4 regions of the Aeribacillus sp. FSL k6-2211 genome follow, and region 2 is predicted to be linked to each of the others. Evidence: predicted binding sites of a transcription regulator. Region 2 holds the regulator's gene; each other region holds the start of a gene.
What was found. Region 2 encodes Rex, which represses fermentation and respiration genes when NADH is low (regulators of the CRP and FNR family bind a similar motif). Its sites were predicted from a motif close to TTGTGAAATATTTCACAA; they were not measured.
Positions count from the first base shown of each region.

Region 1: NSU19_RS15835 (DoxX family membrane protein) is a predicted target of Rex. The motif match lies at 2,721-2,738, and genes of this name have one in related genera.
Region 3: NSU19_RS18965 (cytochrome c oxidase subunit 2A) is a predicted target of Rex. The motif match lies at 2,546-2,563, and genes of this name have one in related genera.
Region 4: NSU19_RS17490 (DUF3147 family protein) is a predicted target of Rex. The motif match lies at 3,214-3,231, and genes of this name have one in related genera.

Region 1 is NZ_CP150190.1:3,272,033-3,277,472, forward strand. It holds gene NSU19_RS15825 (glutamate-5-semialdehyde dehydrogenase) at 1-657, opposite strand, end outside; gene proB (glutamate 5-kinase) at 654-1,781, opposite strand; T-box leader at 1,839-2,054, opposite strand; gene NSU19_RS15835 (DoxX family membrane protein) at 2,113-2,604, opposite strand; gene NSU19_RS15840 (TerC family protein) at 3,103-3,816, opposite strand; gene NSU19_RS15845 (LysR family transcriptional regulator) at 3,920-4,786, opposite strand; gene NSU19_RS15850 (thiamine pyrophosphate-requiring protein) at 4,933-5,440, shown strand, end outside.
Region 2 is NZ_CP150190.1:426,604-432,043, reverse strand. It holds gene NSU19_RS02225 (type II CAAX endopeptidase family protein) at 1-583, shown strand, start outside; gene NSU19_RS02220 (YdiK family protein) at 588-791, shown strand; gene tatC (twin-arginine translocase subunit TatC) at 884-1,630, opposite strand; gene NSU19_RS02210 (twin-arginine translocase TatA/TatE family subunit) at 1,653-1,826, opposite strand; gene NSU19_RS02205 (redox-sensing transcriptional repressor Rex) at 1,841-2,482, opposite strand; gene NSU19_RS02200 (ABC-F family ATP-binding cassette domain-containing protein) at 2,794-4,716, shown strand; gene tsaD (tRNA (adenosine(37)-N6)-threonylcarbamoyltransferase complex transferase subunit TsaD) at 4,991-5,440, opposite strand, start outside.
Region 3 is NZ_CP150190.1:3,950,518-3,955,957, reverse strand. It holds gene NSU19_RS18985 (hypothetical protein) at 193-366, shown strand; gene speE (polyamine aminopropyltransferase) at 579-1,427, opposite strand; gene NSU19_RS18975 (YwdI family protein) at 1,579-1,884, shown strand; gene NSU19_RS18970 (DUF423 domain-containing protein) at 1,965-2,336, shown strand; gene NSU19_RS18965 (cytochrome c oxidase subunit 2A) at 2,661-2,777, shown strand; gene NSU19_RS18960 (cytochrome c oxidase subunit II) at 2,793-3,266, shown strand; gene NSU19_RS18955 (b(o/a)3-type cytochrome-c oxidase subunit 1) at 3,263-4,903, shown strand.
Region 4 is NZ_CP150190.1:3,630,373-3,635,812, forward strand. It holds gene NSU19_RS17470 (hypothetical protein) at 297-521, opposite strand; gene NSU19_RS17475 (IS3 family transposase) at 685-873, opposite strand; gene NSU19_RS17480 (DUF4304 domain-containing protein) at 1,249-1,662, shown strand; gene NSU19_RS17485 (DUF3147 family protein) at 2,389-2,772, opposite strand; gene NSU19_RS17490 (DUF3147 family protein) at 2,788-3,135, opposite strand; partial or broken gene NSU19_RS17495 (phosphomannomutase/phosphoglucomutase) at 3,598-3,957, opposite strand; gene NSU19_RS17500 (transposase) at 4,815-5,440, shown strand, end outside.

The DNA of each region.
Region 1 (5,440 bases), 1.2 Mb from region 2:
CACAGGGACAGATGAATTTTCAACAACTGTTTTAATCAGATTTTTCCCTCCGCGAGGAATTAGCACATCTAAATAATCATTTAATTTGAACATTTCCGCTGCCGTTTCCCTGCTGGTATCTTCCAGAAGCTGTACACTGTCGGCAGGAAAATTCGCTTTTTCTAACGCCTCTCGTATCACCTTTACGATCGCCATATTTGAATGCAATGCGGATGAGCTGCCGCGAAGAAGAACAGCGTTCCCTGTTTTTAAGCAAAGGCTTGAGGCATCAATTGTCACATTTGGTCTGGCTTCGTAAATCATCCCAACAACTCCGAGCGGCACCCGAACTTTTTCGATTTGTAAACCGTTCGGACGAGTCCAGCTTTCCAGCACTTCCCCAACTGGATCTTGCAAATAAATCAATTGTCTTAACGATTCAATCATTCCGTTAATTCGTTCTTCGTTTAAAAGAAGACGGTCAATTAGAGCGTCGGATAAACCATTCGCTTTCCCGTTTTCAATGTCTTTTTCATTTTCTTTTAAAATATAAGGCGTTTCTTTTTGCAATTGTTCAGCGATGATTGATAATGCGTTGTTTTTTTCTTCAGTAGTCTTTGCAACCAGTTTGGCAGCAGCTTCTTTTGCCAGCTTCCCTTTTGTCAACACTTCACTCATATCATCATCTCCTTACTCGTTATCGCTACAAATTGATCACGGTGAACCACTTCAGGATGTATGCGCTTTGTCATTTCCATCGCTTTTTGACTCGGCATGCCCATAATTTCTTTTAATTCTTCAGATGAATAATTGACTATGCCTTTTCCGATCAGCTTTTGTTCCTTGTTTAAAATTTGCACCACGTCTCCGGATTGAAAGTTGCCGCTGACACGCTTAACGCCAGCAGGAAGGAGCGATTTCCCTTCCTTCAAAATAGCCGCTACTGCTCCATCATCGACTTCCACATCACCAGATATGATCGAATGAAGAGCAATCCATGCTTTTGAATTACGAACAGCACTTAAATCGTTTTTGCCAATATATGTTCCGTCACCGTTCCCATTTAAAATTTCTATTAATTTCTCTTTTCCTTGACCTTTCCCGATAAATACGGATACACCGAGGGCAAGTGCCGTTTTTGCCGCCATGAGCTTTGATTTCATGCCACCTGTTCCAACTTTCGAACCGGATGTTGCCTCTGTTTGTTCAATTAATTCATCTGTTACTTCCGGCAAAAAATCAAATCGTTTCGCATTCGGATTTTTGGTAGGATCTTCTTCATATAAACCGTTAATATCCGTCAAAATAATAAGAAAATCGGCATGCAATAATCCGCTCACAAGAGCTGACAGCATATCGTTGTCTCCAAACGTCAATTCCTCAATCGAAACCGAATCATTTTCATTGATGATCGGGAGCACTTGCCGCTTTAGAAGCTCCGATAAGGTGGCGTATGCGTTTTGATATTGCTCTTTATGCTGAAAATTGCTCCTTGTCATCAAAAGCTGGGCACATACAATGCCGTATTTTTTAAATGCTTCTGTATAAGCCTGGATAAGCAGCCCTTGGCCCACTGCCGCAGCCGCCTGTTTTCCTCTAATTGTCACAGGCCTGGAAGGATATCCAAGATCTCCATACCCTGCTGATACCGCTCCTGACGAAATTAAAATTACTTCATACCCTGCTTCCTTCAATTTAGCAATCGCTTCAACATGCTCGTGCAGCTTTTCTTTACTGAGTCCCCCGTTGTCATCTGTTAAAGAACTGCTTCCTATTTTTACGACCACTCGCTTTTTCCTCACTAAAAAACACCTCTTCATTGCTTGACAGTCATAAAAAAGACTCATATCATCCTTTCGAAAAAGGACGAATATGAGTCTATATCCGCGGTACCACCTTTTTTAGCACTAGTTTAGTGCTCCCTTTAGCCTGTAACGAAGGATACGGTCAGGTTATGAGCCTGACAGCTCCAGGGGTAGGTTCAATAGCTTATCAGCGATGAAACCTTTCAGCCATAGGGTTTCACTCTCTTTTTCGCCTAAAGTCTATTTACTGGCCCCTTTCAACGCCGAAAATATACTTTTTTTAAAATTATGTTTCAAAAATTTTTAAAAGTCAAGATGATTGCTGCATTTAAACATTTGCTTGTTGATTGAATTTTTTGTTTGTAAATTTATCTCTCAAATACGGCAGGATAAACCGATCAGCTCCCCAATAATACGCAGCTGCGCCTACTGCCATTAAAATGATTGCTTCAGTGTACATAATCGGATTCGTGCTTGTTGTTCCAGCTAACATAAAATTCAAGTTCATAAACGCACCAGCAATTAATGCAGGAGTTGTAAACAATCCCAAAATCAGTCCGATGCCAACTAACACTTCTCCAATTGGAATAATAAAATTAAAAAGTTCTACATTCGGAAGAGCAAAGTTTTCAAGGAACGCTGCATACCATCCTTGAACGGCCGGATGTTCTCCGGTTGCTTTAGCAATCGCCCCTTTTAAAAATCCTGTCGCATCAAATCCACCCAGCTTTTCGACTCCCGCGACAAACCATTGATAACCGAGCCAAATTCTAAGAGCCGCCCAGACAACCGCCATTTTTGGACCTTTCAGCCATTCCATCTTCAACCATCTCCTTTGTTTGTTTTTTCACTTTTATTTTTCGAAGAAGTTTGTGAAATATTTCACTAACTTCTTCAATTTCAATATATAATTTTCTGAATTTAATTTCAATATATTTGTGAAATATTTCACAAATTGTTAACAATTACTATAGTTATCCACATTCATAGTAGGATTTTATGGAAAAAATCCAGCTTCTTAAGCTCCAACAGTTACATAATATCCACAAAAACAGTATGGATAATGTGTATAAGTTGTGAATTGTTTGAAATATCTGTGGATAAAATAAAAAAGCACTCACCTTCTCTGGACGATGAATGCTTATACACAAGAACGATCTCTCGAATTTACATTCAAATTAGAGCTGTTGCAAAAGAAACCGTCATTTTACAGAAGTGTGCATATTTGCCGATAACAAAAATTTTAGACATAACTAAATCTATTAAAACGTGGAATTTCTTTTCATAAAAAAACAAGCGCCGTTTCAACAGCCGCCTGCTAAGCACTATGCTGCAATTTATTTTCTTTCTCTGCACGCTTATTTTTCTCATAACCGATCGCTAACACAATCAATGTCATAATTCCGATAAGTAAATATTCGATCCACAAGTTTTGGATGTGAAACCATTGTTCAATATGTTTATCCTTAAAGATCATCTCACCGGCGGTCCAAGCTAAAATTCCAGATCCAACATATACAATCCATTGAAATTTGTTCATTAATTTTACGATCGCTTTTGATCCAAAAATCATAATTGGAATACTGATCAAAACTCCAACCGCAATCATGCCGATATGGCCGTGTGCCGCACCTGCTACTGCAACCACATTATCCAAACTCATGACGGCATCTGCAAGAATGATCGTTTGAATAGCTTTAAGCAGACTGCTTTGAGATTGGACATGCGCAGCTTCTCCGTCATCTACCAAAACTTTATAAGCAATCCAAAGCAGCAAAAATCCGCCGACAATGTTGACAAATGGGATTTTCAACAGGACAACAATAACGGATGCAAACAAAATCCGTAATGCGACCGCACCTCCAGTCCCCCAGAATATAGCTCTGTTTTGCTGTTCTTTCGGCAGATTTCTCGTTGCCATTGCAATTACAACTGCGTTATCGCCGGATAAAATAATATCGATTGCAATAATTTTTAATAAGGCAATGATGGCGTCAGATGAAATAGATATACCAACTGAAAATAAATCCAATTGTTATTCGCTCCTCTATTAAAAAATGTATACGTATAGATTCTATCCCTACCTTCCTTTGAAAGCAAATCCAATATTTTACCTATTTAAAAATTAAAATGAGTCATCTCCTTGTCAGCTGCTGGATAAATGTTCGAATGGCAGTGGAAGAAAGAAGACCTTTTCGATAAATAATTGCAACCTCTTTACGCGGAAGTTCGTCTGCAATTTTCAAAAGCTTGACAGAAAACTCCGGGCTGTTTTCAACATAAAGCTTTGGCAGGATCGTAATTCCGTTATGTAAAAGCGTCATCTTTAACAACGAATACGTATCCGACAATTCCACAATTGGGTTTAACTTAATGCCTTCTTTATTACAAAATGAATCGATCGTCTGTCTAAGAACATATTGCTCGGGCAATAAAAAGATCGGGTACGATTGAAGCTCTTCCAAATATATTAAATTTTTTTCAGCTAAAGGATGATCAAGGGATACAATGGCAAAAAACTCTAATGAAAACCATTTAATAACCTCTACTTGCGGATGATGAACTGGTAAATAGACAATCCCTATATCGAGCTCAGACTTGACTATTTTTTCTAACGTTTCTTCCGTTTTTAGATCGTAAACAGAGAGTTTTATATTTGGAAACTGTGAGTGAAACGTAAGCAAGGAAGAATAAAGAAGATGATTGCCAACACATCCGATTTTTAAATGGCCGCGATTCAATCCTTTTAATTCATGTATTTTAATTTTTGCTTGATCAATTTCAGAAAAAATTTTTTTCACATGTTCAAGTAAAATCTCTCCGCTTTCCGTTAATTCAATTTTTTTCCCCATTCTTCGAAAAAGAACTGTATCAAGACTGTTTTCAAGAAGGCGAATTTGCTGGCTTAATGTTGGTTGCGTAATCCCCAGCTTTTCTGCAGCTTTCGTAAAATGCAGCTCTTGACTCAATATTGCAAAATATTGCAAAAGACGGAACTCCATTTTATAGCTCCTTTCTATAGATATTTTCTATTATTATGATAGTTATTATAGTATTGTACTATCTTTTCTTTTCAAGTACAATTCTGATTACGGAATTATCTGACTAGTATTAATTATCTAAATTATGTTGAAAGGGTGTGTGTTGTTTGACCAGCCGATATACGACAAGCAAGGCACTTTTAGAAGCGTTACAAGAAGCTGATGTTTCCTTTATTTTTTCAAATCTAGGAAGCGATCACCCTGCCATTATTGAAGCCCTTGCCGAAGCTGAAAAAGAGGGTATTGATTTTCCGAAAATCATTACTTGTCCACATGAAATGGTTGCCTTAAGCGCTGCACATGGATATGCTCAAGTAAGCGGGAAACCTCAAGCTGTTTTAGTGCATGTTGAATGCGGCACGCAAAACCTTGGCGCTGCCATTCACAATGCTTGGAAAGGTCGGGTGCCTGTCCTCATTTTTGCCGGAACTTCTCCATATACTCAAGAAGGGGAGCTTCGGGGAAGCAGGAACGAATTTATTCACTGGATTCAGGATGTTCCCGATCAGCCCGGAATTGTAAGGGGTTACATGAAGTATACTCATGAGATTCGCACCGGGAAAAATGTAAAACAAATTGTCCATCGTGCCCTGCAAATTGCTCAAAGCAGCCCGA
Region 2 (5,440 bases):
TACAAGTTTTACTGCTGCGTTTGTCATTATTTTATTTCTCCTTCGTCATGAACGAAAAAATAATGTCCGGATTGAAAAAGCTTCTTTCGGCGAATCTGCCATATGGGCTGTTTTCGGAGTTTTTTTAGCTTTTTTCATTCAAACAATCGTTGGCAATATTGAAATATATGTACTTAAAGTTAATCCGATGTCGGAAAATACTCAAGTTATTATGGATTTAATTGAAGCAACGCCTTATTTGATTATTGTCACATCAATAATAGGACCGATTCTTGAAGAAATTATCTTCCGAAAAATTATTTTCGGGGTGATTTATCAAAAAACGAATTTTTGGATCGGCGCGCTTGTCAGTTCGCTATTATTCGGCATCGTGCATGGGGAGCCTGAACTTTTATTGCGTTATACAGCAATGGGATTTACGTTCGCTTTTTTATATTATAAAACAAAACGCATATTAGTCCCTATTTTTGCCCATACAATGATGAATACAATCGTAGTCATCATTCAAACAATTTATCATGATGAGATTGAAAACATGATGAAGCAAATGGAACAAATACAAATCATTATTGGAGGCAGCTAAGATTATGAATTTTCATCCCGTTTCCATGGGACTCTTCTATTTTATCATGGGAGTTCTATTTACATATTTAGCAATTCATCATGCTGAAAATGGTATGTGGACAGCTACAAATATGATTTTAATGATTTTAGCCACGTTTGATTTTGCTGTTTCCATCCGCATGTTCACTTTCTCATATAAAATTCGGAAAGCAAAAAACAACCGATGAGGTGTAATGATATTATCCCTCTTGTGTAGACAGTAGGAAAAAAGCCTATACTGTCTACTTGACAGGGATATGTTTATAACAGCCCATCGGTTTTACTTTTGATCTGATTCTTTTATTTGAGAAGACTGTGCTTTTTTGTAAGCAAATCTTGAAACAATGATACTTATTTCATACAAAATGAATAGCGGAATCGTGACCATTAAATGCGACACAATTTCAGGCGGCGTAATGATCGCTGCGATAACAAGCAATACAAAATACGCATATTTTCTAACCTTTACCAAAAACGCCGGATTGATGATCCCGAGTCTTGTTAAAAACATAATGACAACGGGAAGCTGAAACAACAGTCCGAAAGGCAATGTTAACTGCAGCAGGAAACGAAAGTATTCATTTATTCCTATCATTTGTTGAATGTTTAAATCATTGGAAAGCCGCCCCATAAAATCGATGACAAAAGGAAACAAAATAAAATAAGAGAAGCTTATACCTAAAAGAAATAAAGCAACCGACAACGGTATATAGCTTAATGTGACCCGCCTTTCTTTTTCATACAGTCCTGGGCTGATAAACGCCCAAAGCTGGTACAATAAAACAGGGAAAGTTAGAATTAAAGCAATAATAAATGTAAACTGCATATAAACGATCAATGGATCTGCAGGACGAAAAGCATTTAAGGCGAATTGCTTTGCTTCATCAGTTTGCTGTAAAAAAACAATAATTGGCTTCGCTATGAAAAAGCCAGTAATCATAGCAACGAAAAAGAAAACGACTACAATAATCAGCCGTTTTCTAAGCTCCGCTATATGCTCCAACACGGACATTTTTTTTTCGCTCATCATTATTCATCCATTCTTCTTGCTATTCATTTTTCTTGTTTTCTTCATCATCGTCTGCTAAGCCCTTCGTGGCACTTTTAAACTCCTTTAATGATTCTCCTATAGCTTTTCCAAGCTCAGGAAGTTTTTTCGGCCCGAAAACAAGCAGAGCTGCAAATACAATCAACAGCAAGCTTCCAATTCCAATTGTTGGCATTTAATATCGCTCCTTCAATCTTCATTCGAATAATGTTTTAAAAAATATGCAAGAGCCTGAAGTTCAACAGATAGATCGATATGATGAATCCGAATTTTATCCGGAACATTTAAGCGAGCCGGCGTAAAATTTAAAATGCCTTTTATGCCTTTTTCCACTAACCGATCCGTTATTCCTTGAGCGGCGGTTGCCGGGACCGTTAATATCGCAACAGGCACATCATCAGGCAATTCACTTTCTAGCTGATCCAAATGATAAATTGGAACTCCACCAATTTTCATTCCTACTTTTCGTTTATTAATGTCAAATGCAATAACAATTTGTGTGTTGTTATTTTTTGTAAAATTGTAATTTAAAAAAGCTGTTCCCAAATTTCCGACGCCAATGAGGGCAACTTTGGTCAACTCATCTTGGTCAAGCGTCTTTCTAAAAAATGATAACAAATAATTGACATTATATCCATAACCTTTTTTGCCCAGCGCTCCGAAATATGAAAAGTCCCTTCTAATTGTCGCAGAATCTACTTTTACTGCTTCACTCAGTTCTTGAGAGGAAACACGTTGTTTTCCCGAGGCATGTAAATTTTGCAAAAACCGATAATATAGAGGTAATCTTTTTGCAGTTGCTTGCGGTATCTTAGATTGATCTTGATTCAATGCTCATCCCTCGCAATCCAAAACAACCTGACTAATTTTGTTTTTAGCTATGTTTTCTAGCAAGCGGCTGCTCGCCTGTATGAAACAATATCAGACTGATAACGCTTCCATCCTGATCTTCTTCTCCGTCTACATTTCTTTTTATTTGTTTTTTCTCCAAACTCTCCTTATATAAAAACTATACACTATTTTTTTATTCGTGTCTTTTGAACGATTGTTACAATTTCTTGTCCTTTTGTTCATCAGGTCAGTTGCCTGCAGTCAAATATATAGGCTACACTTATTCTAGCAAAGATTGAGGTGAACTATGGATGATTTTATTGCAGTTAAACAAAATCACAAAATATTATGGTGCTGACCTTATTTTATCGAATATTAAGCTGGAAATCCAAACAGGAGATAAAATCGCCGTTGTAGGCCGCAATGGAGCCGGAAAATCAACATTATTGAAAATCATTGCCGGTGAAATGCCCTTTGATTCTGGTGAAATTGTGAAGCCAAAAGATTTAACAATCGGCTATCTGGCACAAAACACAGGATTAGAATCAACTAAGTCGATATGGGATGAAATGCTAACCGTTTTTGAAGAGCTGCGGAACATCGAAGCTGAGCTGCGAAATATTGAACAAAAAATGGCAGCTATCTCCTCAGCTGGAGATTCTCATGCTTTGCAAAGCTTAATGAAGGAATATGATTCACTCCAACATTTATATAAAGAAAATGGCGGATATCAATATGAGGCGGATATCCGTTCTGTGCTGCATGGATTAGGGTTTGCTGATTACGACTATTCAACTAAAATTTCGGTTTTGAGCGGAGGACAAAAAACCCGGTTAGCACTCGGAAAGCTCCTGTTGAAAAAACCGGATCTGCTCATACTCGACGAGCCGACAAACCATCTTGACATGGAAACATTAAACTGGCTCGAACAATATTTACAGCATTATAATGGAGCGGTTCTAATTGTTTCCCACGACCGGTACTTTTTAGATCGCGTTGTCAACACTGTTTATGAAATATCACGAACAGTTTGTACGAAGTATGTTGGGAATTACAGCGCTTATTTAAAACAAAAAGCGGAAGCGTACGAAAGGGAATTAAAACAATTTGAAAAACAGCAAGAAGAAATCGCGCGGATGAAAGATTTTATTCAACGAAACTTAGCAAGAGCATCGACAACGAAACGTGCGCAAAGCAGAAGGAAAATGCTTGAGAAAATGGAAATACTGGACAGACCCGCTGGGGACGAGAAGTCAGCCAGCTTTTCCTTCGAAATCGAAAAGCAAAGCGGCAATGACGTGTTAAAAGCCATTGATTTGTCCCTTTCCTACGATCAAAAAACTCCGATCGTGAAAAATATTAACTTTTCGATCAACAGGAAGGACTCAATTGCCTTAATAGGGCCAAACGGAGTTGGAAAATCTACCTTATTAAAAACGATCATCAACCGCTTAAAGCCGCTGAGCGGAAAAATTCAGTTTGGATCTAATGTCCAAATCGGATATTATGACCAGGAACAAGCGGATTTGTCTTCATCTAAACGGGTTTTAGATGAATTGTGGGATGACTATCCCGAAAAAACAGAAAAAGAAATCCGAACGGTTTTAGGGAATTTTCTTTTTTCCGGAGATGAAGTGCTGAAAACCGTCTCGTCTTTAAGCGGAGGAGAAAAAGCTCGGCTCGCTTTAGCGAAATTAATGCTAAAAAAAGCTAACTTTCTCATCATGGATGAACCTACGAATCATCTGGATCTCGACAGCAAAGAAGTATTGGAAAACGCTCTGATAAATTTTCCTGGAACAATCTTGTTTGTTTCGCATGATCGTTATTTTATCAACAAAATCGCGACCAAAATTTTTGAATTATCCACAGAAGGCATTGCCGAATATATCGGGGACTATGATTATTACATTGCAAAAAAAGCGGAGATGATCGAGCTTGAACAGTTGAAAGAACCAACTATCGAAACCAAAGAGCAAAAACAAGGAAAATTATCTTATGAACAAGAAAAAATATTGAAAAAAAAGGAACGGCAAAGACAGCGCCGCATTGAAGAACTTGAAAACAAAATAGCAGAAATTGAAGAAGCGATCGCTGAAAACAATGAAATGCTTTGCGATCCAAATATATACCAAGATCATGAAAAAGCTCAAAAACTTCATGATCAAAATGTCATGTTAACGGAACAACTAGATCAACTGATGGAGGAATGGGAATCACTTCTTTCTGAATAACCGGCTCATGCCGGTTTTTTATTTATTTTGTTTCCTTCAGCATGTTTCTCTCAAACAGTTATCCACATCATTAGTTCCTTACCTTATAATATTTTTCTTATTTGTTCACATTATCCACAACAAACCCCTTTAGTTATCCACATGTTTCACCTTGTTTTTTCTTCTTCTATTTCAATGTTTCGTCTTATTTATCCAAAATGAAGCTTTTCTTTGTGGATAACCTGTGGTTAAAACAAAAAAATAGGGCCGCTGTTCATTCGACCCTATTTTGCCTCTATATATATGACGTTAATTCCAATCCAGGATGAGCATTCATACGATAATCACCGAAAATTCCTTTTTCATAAAGTACATCAGCGAAAGCTGCAATCATGGCCGCATTATCTGTGCATAAGGACAATGGTGGAATGACGAGGTCGATCCCTTTTTTCTTTTTGAATGCTTCCTCCATAGCAGTTCTTAATCCTTTATTCGCCGCTACTCCGCCTGATAAAAGAACTTGCTTAGCTTGATACTTCTCACTGGCACGAACAGTTTTTTCCACTAAAACTTCTACAACACTTTGCTGAAAACTTGCAGCCATATCTTTCGGATCTATCGTGATCCCTCTTTGCGCCGCGTTATGAAGAGTGTTAATCACCGCTGACTTCAGCCCGCTGAAACTAAAATGAAACGAGCCTTCTTCAAGCCATGCTCGCGGCAAATCAATGGAAGCAGTTCCTTC
Region 3 (5,440 bases), 560 kb from region 2:
GGTTAGATAAAGAAATTTATAACTTAAATTATTAGGTAGAGCTTTTAAAAATCTATTAATAAAGATTATTGGTAATCAAAAGATATCTCCTGACTTATTATTAATATTGATTACGTTGCTCTGAAAAAAGATTTAAATGGTGAGGAGCGGGCAGAGATCGCATTTTTCCTTCTCAAAATTCAAAAAGAGTATATGCAAGAAGGTAAAGTGCCTAGTCTAGAAGAATTTCATTCCAGATTGATTGAGGTATTAGGCGTTACCCAAAATGAAAAAGCAGAATATCCAATTCAAATCTCAAAACAACTGCTTCAAAAATATGAGCAAATAGGCGAATTCCCAGTTGCAAAAGAGATTTTATCTAAATGAGAGGTGCTTTACCATCGCCTCTCACTTTTTGCGTTTCTTTAAGCAAATTCTCGTCTTTGTCTGATTGCAATATTATGTACTTTATTTTGCAGCACACAGTTCTTTCTTAATTGTTCGTTTGACGCTTGCATTTTTACTAGAAAGTATGTTTTTTTGTCAAAACAAATAGAGGCCCAAAAAGCCAACTTTCAATGACTTTTGGGCCAGCTCCATTATTTCAATGCTTGCTGCAAAAACTCAGGAAGCTTAAAGCACCCTTCGAGAATAGCTTGATTTACATATTTTGTATCTTTCGAAAAATTGTCCGACTTTACATCTTCATATTTTTTCGATCCGATTGTAAAGCTCCATAGTCCTCCCGGATATGTAGGAACAACAGCTGTGTATAGTTTTGTAATCGGGAATAAAGATTGAATATGGCTATAAGACCGTTTTAAAACATCCAAGTGGAAAACAGGCGATTGACTTTGGCATACCATGAGGCCATCGTCTTTTAACGCTTTATATAGGTTGGTATAAAAATCTTTTGAAAACAGCTGTTCTGCCGGTCCAATCGGGTCAGAAGAGTCAACAATGATCACATCGTATTCATTTTGTTTGTTTTCTACATATTTCACGCCGTCAATAAATAAGAAATTTACGCGCGGATCGCTTAAGTTTCCTGACACTTCAGGCAGATGCTCCTTGCATGCGGAAACGACAAGCTCGTCAATTTCCACCATATCGATTTCCTTCACTGAATCATATTTGCACACTTCTCTGGCAACACCGCAGTCTCCGCCGCCGATGATCAGCACTTTTTCCGGATTTGGGTGGAGATTGAGCGGGACATGGGAAATCATTTCATTATATATATGCCCATCAATAGAAGTGGTTTGCACAACTCCATCTAGCACTAGCATGCGGCCAAAATCATATGAATCCAATACCATAACATGTTGAAAAGGGGATTGCTTTGAAAAAAGCACTTCTTTGATTCTATAGCTGATTTTTAAATTTTCTCTTTCATCTTCTGTTAACCATAAATCGCCGTTTATTGTTTGCAAATATTGATTGTCCATCTGCAGGCCCTCCTTGTGCTCAAAAATTCCTTACTTATTGTAACAAGTTTGTTATGAAAAGTGAATGAAGCAGACAAGTTTGTCAATAAGGAAAAAATCAAATATGATAAAAAAAGCAAGATCATTATCTTTCAATAAGGAGCGATAGGAGTTGAATATACCGGTCTCAAGCATAATAGGAAAAATGGAGGAGGAACTGAAAAAGGCAAAGGCAGCAGGAACACCTCATGATCTAAAAGCCCGGCTTCTTGTCATCCGTTCTTTATGTGATGTTATTTTGGATCAACAAGAGGAAAATTATGATTTTTCAGCTAGTCAAGAGCCAAAAAGCGAAAGTGAAATAACTCCATTAGAGCTGGAAAAAATGATCGGAAATGCAAACAGCAAAACGCTGACAATGAAAGAACGTTTGTTGGTCGAAGACGATGCAAATGGAGAATCTATTTTTGATTTCTAACAAAATCTTGTCATCTGTAAAATCTTCATTTAAAAAAAACGGACGATAAGGTAAGATGAAGGGAAAAAGGGGTGAAGATGATGAAAATATTTTTCATTCTTGGAGCCGTCGGTGCTTTTTTGTCTGTAGCTTTAGGAGCATTCGGCGCCCATGGTTTGGAAGGGAAAATTCCGCAAAAATATTTGGAGACATGGCAAACAGGTGTACAATATCAAATGTTCCATTCGATAGGCCTTTTTGTCACGGCTCTGTTTTTGCAGCAGCATCCGCAGGCAGGCTATGCAAATTGGGCCGGGTGGCTGATGCTCATCGGTATTCTCCTGTTTTCCGGAAGCCTGTATATATTAAGTGTGACGCAGATCAAAGTGTTAGGTGCAATTACGCCGCTTGGAGGCATTTCATTTTTAATTGCATGGGTTCTTCTTGCTGTTGCTGCAGTTAAATATATGTAAATATAAACGTCTGTCTACTATATCGGGACAGGCGTTTTTTTGTGCAAAGAAATGAAAGGGTGACCTTCTTAACCGATTCAAAGGTCATAGCCAGAGCTTCATCCAAAAATGTGTCCCGTTCATTTTGGCTCCTAGCTTCCTAATGATAGAAGATTCAGTGTGAATGCAATGTTTTTTGTTCAACATACTGTCAAAAAGTACTATGGAAAATGTGATTTTTTTCACAGATTGACTAACGTAAGCTAAACTACAATTTTTTTAAAAGAAGAAAAGGTGGTGTTATGGGTGGCAAAAGAATTCATCTCCGATAAAAAAGAGCAGGAAATTGCTCAAAAGAAAGAATATTCGTTATTTGGCACTTTTTTATCTGTTCTTATGCTGGCTCTTTTTTTAATACTTTCTTGGTTTGGAGTTTACTACTTATTTATTCAACGATTATAAAGGAGGGGGATCATCTTGCATTTGCACAAACTTGAAAAGGTTTGGCTATTAATAGGTATAGGTACGCTTGTGATGTTTTTAACAATCGTGGGCATCAGTGCATTTGCACAAGGTCATCATCCGCCGAGTGATCTGACCACATTGGATCCGCAAAAAGTCGATACGACAGAGCCGTTTAATCAACCAGGCTTAAAGAAAATTGGAGACAACGAATACGAACTTGTTATAGTTTCTCAAGCTTTTGCCTTTATGCCGAATGACATAAAAATACCGGAGGGAGCAAAAGTTCATATTATCGTGACAAGCAAAGATGTTGTTCATGGCCTTGAAATCGTTGGCACAAATGTCAACATGATGGTGACCCCGGGACATGTGAATTCGCTTACACATACATTCCATAAACCCGGCAGCTATTTAATAATTTGCAACGAATATTGCGGTACTGGGCACCAAATGATGAGCACGAAAATTGAGGTGACAAAAGCATGAAAAATACAGCGCTTCACCCAAACGATGGAAAGCTGGCGCTCGCCCATATTGCAGTTGGTTATATTGCATTGTTTTTAGGAGCGATTGCCGGGTTATTGCAGGCTTTTGTTAGAAGCGGAACGCTTGAGCTTCCGGCAGGGATCGGGTATTATCAGCTTTTGACTGCTCATGGCGTTTTGTTGGCACTTGTTTTTACAACATTTTTTATCATTGGTTTTTTATATGCTTCCATGAGTCGGACGACAGGTGATTTAACTCCGTTTGCCAAAAAGGCGGGTTGGATCGGCTTTTGGCTTATGACGATTGGAACAGCGATTACAACGGTTATGATCTTATTAAATAAAGCGACCGTTCTATACACTTTTTATGCACCACTTAAAGCATCGCCATGGTTTTATATCGGTCTGACGCTTGTTGTAGTCGGCAGCTGGGTAAGCGGAGCTGGCATGTTTAGCCAATACGCTGTCTGGAAAAAGAAAAATGAAGGAAAACCGTCTCCTCTATTAAGCTTTATGGCAGTTGCCACAATGATTTTATGGATCATAGCAACATTGGGCGTAGCAGTAACGGTATTATTCCAGTTTATTCCTTGGTCCTTCGGGTTAGTCGATAAAATCAATGTGCTGTTAAGCAGAACACTTTTTTGGTATTTTGGCCATCCATTAGTGTATTTCTGGTTATTGCCTGCCTATATGTGCTGGTACGTCATCATTCCAAAAATAATAGGCGGGAAAATTTTCAGCGATTCGCTTGCAAGACTGGCGTTTGTACTGTTTGTTCTTTTTTCCATCCCAGTCGGCTTCCATCATCAAATACTAGAGTCTGGGATCACTCCGTTTTGGAAGTTTTTGCAAATTGTGTTGACGTTTATGGTCATTGTTCCATCTTTAATGACAGCTTTCGCTTTGTTTGCAACATTTGAAATAAGCGGAAGAGAAAAAGGGGCCAGCGGACTGTTTGGCTGGGTGAAAAAACTTCCGTGGACAGATGTTCGCTTTTTTGCACCGTTTATGGGAATGCTCGTTTTTATTCCTGGCGGAGCAGGCGGAATCATTAATGCAAGTAACCAAATGAACCAAGTCGTTCATAACACTTTATGGGTAACAGGACATTTCCATTTAACAGTGGCCACCACTGTAGCGTTGACGTTTTTTGGTATTTCCTATTGGTTGGTTCCTCATTTAACAGGCAGAACGTTAACACCGCGATTAAATAAATTAGGGATCATTCAAACCGTTTTCTGGTGCATCGGTATGTTCCTAATGTCAGGAGCCATGCATACAGTTGGTTTGTTTGGAGCTCCTCGGCGGACCGCTTATACAACATATGGAGACCATCCGCAGGCGTTGGAATGGATGTCTTATCAAACTATCATGGCGGTTGGCGGAGCCATCTTATTCGTTGCCATTTTGATGATTCTTTATATTGTTATAAATTTGGCAGTGGCTGCTCCAAAAGGAACGGAAGAATTTCCAGTTGGTGAAGTTCATGAAGATGCGGAAAAAACACCATTGCTTCTAGAAAATTGGAAAATTTGGATCGGTCTGTCTGTTGTGCTAATTGTAATCGCTTATACAGTACCGGTCATCGATATCATTGAAAATGCACCAAGTTCACCGGGATTTAAATTCTGGTAGAAGAAACTGGGCGTTGAATTTTCACGCCCGGTTTTTTTTATGTGCGCCCGGCATGGGTGTAATCTCTAGGGTGAAAGTCCCGAGCCACGAAGGCAGAAGTAGTGGTTAGCCTAACGCAAGGGTGTCCGTGGTGACGCGGAATCTGAAGGAAGCTGGAGGCAAAACACCGGTCCGAGGAACACGAACCTCATATAAGGCTAGGTATGATTGAGTGAGTTTGCAAAACAAAACAAAGCTCTTTCTGTCGAAGGTCATATCGAGTAAATGAGGCGGATAGATGGTGTGAAAGTGCATGTACTTACCCGGGGAGGTCTGGTGGATATGTGAAGTACGCTTCATAACCTACTTAGTGATAAGTAGCTGAACCGTCAGAAGTCAGCAGAGGTCATAGTATTAGTTGGTCTAGAACAACTAAGAAGGACCGAACAATTAAGAGAGAATAGCCCTTGGCATTCAGTGAGTCATGATGAACACAGAAAACGTAGTACCTCACTTGAGGGAGGAAGCGGTGAATCCCGTGGGAGACCTCTTGGAGGG
Region 4 (5,440 bases), 880 kb from region 2:
CCTCCTTTTTCTGTTTCCTCTTCTCTTTCTTTTTCCTTATATGTGTAATGACCCCTTCTTTCATTCTAGCTAAAATAAAGTTTTACTACGAAACTCATATTTTTTACTTTTTTCCTATTTTCAATTGTACTTTTGACTATAAGATGCTGTGAATTGTAAACGTAAAATAATTTCCACCTATTATGGAGGGGATCACTTAGCGCTTAGTTTAATCTACATTAAAAGGTTATTATTTTTTGGAGTAAAATATTTTATTTCAAGCTGTGAATAGTTTTGTACAGCAAGTTATTGACTTATTAAAATTCCCTTTGTCCCTCTACCTTCAACATTTCCTTATCTATAATATCTACTAATTCTTGACTACTATATATATACATAACTACCTCTTTATCCTCGTCTTCAATTTGTATTTCAACTTGAATTCGTATTTTTGTCTGTTTTCCTTTATAAGTCACATCAAAGGTTCCAAACTCTATGAGCTTATTATCTTCATTTGTTCTTTCTATTTCCTCTTGAATCAATTTAATATCTGATATTAGGTCAATAAAGTAGACACAAAAATTTATAAATTTTTTAGCAGCTAGCGCGCTATCGCTTGGTGGTCTTTTAAAAATAATTACGACGTTTCCTAATTATTTTTAAAAGGTAAATTTTCTGGTCTAACTATTCTATATAATATGTTCATTAAGCTCCCTTTTTATAGTACATACGTTCGCATTCGGATGGCGAAAAATACTCTGTTGCGGAGAGAATACGTTTATTGTTGTAAAATATTTCTATATACTCAAATATGCTCTTTTTTGCTTCCTCCAAAATATAACGAACAGTTTGACGCTTAAAGTCTTCCTCGTACCGCCTTTGTTTTTTTGTCATGTAGAACCTCATTTTTTAATCTATTATTACTATAATAATCTGTGTCTACTTTTAGTCTAACATCAGTTATGTTACATTAACTAAAACAATAAAAAACAGATTGATAAAGACTACTTATTAATAAAAGATAAATCTGTAAAGGATGTTAAAGGGGCTAAATGGCATTTCTTTAGAAGTGATAAGACAGGTAAAGTCGGTGCAAGTAAGTCTGTAAAAGATTATTTGAAATCTAAAGGAATTTCCTATAAAATTTATGATTAAAAATAAAGGGATTCCTAACAACAATTTTTCTCAAATGCTAAGGAATCCCTTTATTTTTAAAAGACATTTTCATAATGAATGACTATATGTTAAAAATGGAGGGACATCATTAACATGTCTACAAAAGCCCGTCAAACTATGACAAATTCATTAAAAAATATTGTTGTTCCATATTTACGAGAACATGGTTTTAAAGGGTCATTTCCCCACTTTAGAAGACAAAATGAAGATAATATTGACCTCATTACTTTTCAATTTAATCGTCATGGTGGATCTTTTGTAGTAGAATTAGCTGTTTGTCCAGCAGATGGAGTTACAATGAGTTGGGGAGAAAAAATCCCCCCAAATAAAGTAACGGCACATGATGTAAATGATCGATATAGACTTAGTGAAAATCCAAATGACCCAGATGCTCGATGGTTTAACTATGAGGCTGCAAAGAATCAAGAAGATTACGATTTAGTAGCAAAAAAAGTTAAAAACTTACTACATGTCTCAGATCCTAATTGGATAAAAAGTCTATTTTAGATTCCCCTTAATTAATCCTGCCGCGAGCTGAACTGTAAGCTCGATGCCCATTGCGATAATCTCAGGCAGGTTATTGGTAATAAAGTCCACTATGTCGGTAATGATCTGGGGCAGGGCTTCTACAGCTTGGGAAGCGCGTTAGAGCAAAACCTCGAGGTGTTCTTGTTCTTTAAAGACTAACGTCACAATTTCTTCATCGGATCGTCGACCAGTCGAAATGAAAGCAGAAATCAATAGGTTTTAGAACTACTGCATCCACTTGACATGGATCCTCTACGGGTATGCCTCTAAGCCGGGAATTCAGATAATCTGTATAACTAGCCGGCATGCCCTCCACTCATGTAAAGTTTCTAGAACAGATCACTTATGATTGGTGTGCAGCATCATTTAGCGGTCTATCTGCTTGACCTTAATTTCGTTGTCCAGTTTTTGTATATTTAAAAAATTCTGATGTTAAAATCATAATTATTGAACGAGAGAACACTTTCTAAAATACTGTTTTTCTTTGAATTTCTTCGATTTTCACAAGGATACATCCAGAATGGACTCAGAAATCAGTATTGGATCTTGAATATATTTAACCATCGTCCCCCCTATCACTCCAACTTTTTAAAAGAAAAGAACGATTTTTTCATGACACACAAAAAACCCGGCACGTTCGTATCGTGCCAGGTTTCTATATTCGCTACTCATGGTTCCATTGGCTTTTTGCTCTGCGCCTCTTTATCAATGTTGCGACTTGATGCTTGATACTCTGCTTTCCTTTTTATGATCTCGCATGTATACAAGGAATAACGAACTTGCAAACCATGTAATTAAACCAAAAATAAAACTTCCCCACCAATTGTGTGTAAATTGCAGGGAAAATAGCACAGCTAATACACAAATAAAACAACCGACCATTCCATAAACTGATCCTTGCGCTGTTTTTGCTGCTTCTTTAGATCCGTTCTTCGTGCCAACCATCATCACGGCAACGACCATAACGGCTGGGAATGCCGCGAAAATCCCCCCGATAACTTTCCATGGCAACAGTTTTGCCGCTTCATAACTTAGTACAACTGCAGAGCCACCAAATAAAAAACGGAAAAATAAATCACGTCCGTCCATAAAAATCACCTTAACTTAGAAATATCTTGAAATAAAAGCATAAGCAATGGAAACAAGAAACCATCCAGCTAGCGATTGTGCAAGCCCGCGTTTCCAACCTTGCTTAGTGCAAAGATAAACGACCGCTATTGCACACATAATATTCATGAACATCCCGACAACTGCCCCTTGGGATAGAACAATCGACTTTTCCACTAGCTCACCGCCTTTTACATCTAAGCGAAGTGTCAATAATGGCGTGAAAAATACAGCAGGAAAGGCCGCAAAAATTCCTCCGACTTTTGATCCTAATTTTCTTGAGATAATGGTAGAAGCGACGACCGCGCCTCCGCCTAATAAAAATCGAATAACAATTCCACTCATCGATAATATCTCCAAGATAGATTCATCCTTTCTTTGGCGACCAATCTAGCGGAATAAATATTATTTTTGTATATTTATTTGTGAATATTTTCACGTATATATTGTAAACGATGATAGTACAAACATTTGTGAACTTTTATTTAATTTTTTGATTGTAACGCTTACACTTCCAAAGTTGTGGCAAATATTTGAATAAAACTTAATGGTTTCAAAGTCTTTCTTACTTTCAACCACGACACTTGTTGTTTTCATCCTTGTAGTAATATAATTTACAGTAAATCCATTTAGCCATCTTATGAACAACGTAATGCAAGCATTCAAAAGTATGGCAACTGATGATGACAACATTTTTGTTTTCTCTTCTAAATTATAACTGTCAAGAAAGAAAAACGGCGCTGATCCGAATAGCATGGGTTGTTCGGATCAGCGCCGATACGAATCGTAATCCAATTGTGCCCCGCCTCACCATGGGATAGTCAAGTTAAGCGGTGGCTCGCCGAGTGCGTCAGCCAACTTCTGTTTGATGTCGGCTAATGCCTCCGGTGACACGGCTTCAGCGCGCAGAACAAGGATTAGCTGCGTGTTCGACGGACGTACCAGCCCCCAGCCGTCTTTGAACTGAATGCGGGCACCGTCCACGTCCACGACCTCGTGACTGCTCGCAAACCGCTGTTTGACCGCAGCGATGGCTTCCGCCTTCTGCTCCTCCGGGCAAGGCACGCGCTTCTCCGGAGTGGCGTGATACCGCGGGACATCTGCAAATAGCTGCGACAGCTTGCGGTCATCGTTGGAGAGTATGCGCAATAGCCGTCCCGCCTCAAAACAGAATTTGTTAAGGGTAGATATTTCGAAACTTTAGACCAATTGAAACTGGAATTAGATGATTATGTTCATTGGTTTAATCATGTTAGAATACATGGAACACCAGAAGGTTCCCTTTACCCGGAAGATATGGATTTCTCCATAACGGACTCTGCTGACCTTGAAAGACTTAATAAAGAAAACTGGAAGATCATTAAAGGGGACTATCCCTTCAAGCAGATTTCTACAATGCCCTGAAAAAGTTCATCGGTGGAGATATTTCAAAGGAAGATTACCACGACTTTGTTTCTATGGTACAAGATAAGTTACAACATCTAGAGATGGAAAAGTCAACGATAAAAAAAGCAATGGTTGACAGTCAGTCACCTCTGACTTATCAACCATCAGAAAGCAAGTAGATGAATTTCTATCCTTCAAAACCCTTACTACTGAAATGGTTTTACGGTTTATTGAACGGATAGAAGTAGATAATAACCAAAATGTTAAAATTTACTACAAGTTTGCGCCGATTGAGTGTGTAAAAGTTTAAACACGCTCAATCATTTTTTAACACTAGCCGTGAAACACACTCCACATGCGTTGAATACAGGCTGTAGATAAATTATTAACGACAAGGGCAGTGGAATTCACCAAACTTAATTAGAGTAATGGTACGGCTCACCGCAATAATTTAAGAGGAAAAAATTAATTAATAACTCAGCTTTCGCAGTCCAAAATCTTGTTTAAATGCTTGATGTAAATGGTTTTGGGGAGTACAAAATTATCATTTGACATTTTTTAAAACATAAAGAAAGACACCTATTCTTTTGGTAAAATATTGGTGACGAAACCAAATCCAAAAGAAAGGTGTCACCACTATGATAACGAATAAAGACTACTTTGCGCAATTACCAAAAGAAATTAAACAAGGATTTTCCGAATTAAATATTGGATATCATTTAAGAAAAGCGAATATTACGAAACTTTCCGGGTATTCTTGTCTTACTGTTTTCAAACTGATTTTTCTTTTAGTCTTCCAATATAAGAACTGGTTTCGTGCTTTTATGAGTAAACGATCTCAGGATCTGCCCGGAAAGGATACAGTCTATCGCTTTTTAAATACACCAACCTATCATTGGAGAAAGTTTCTGCTTTCATTAAGCAGTGAAATGATCCGTCTGCTTCAACCATTAACTTCAAAAGATCGTGTCACAGCTTTTGTGATTGATGATTCTGTCTTTTCAAGAAACCGTAGTAAGTCGGTTGAACTGTTGGCTAAGGTTTTTGATCACTCTACCCATCAGTACTTGAAAGGGTTTCAAATGCTTACCCTTGGCTGGACCGATAGTTTTACTTTTATTCCCGTTGATTTTGCTCTTCTAAGTTCACCGAAAAAGGAAAATCGCCTGCAAGAAATCAATACCAATATTGATAAACGAACATCTGGCTATAAGCGTCGCCAGGAAGCTCTGAAATCAAAACCGGACGTGGCTTCAGCTTTACT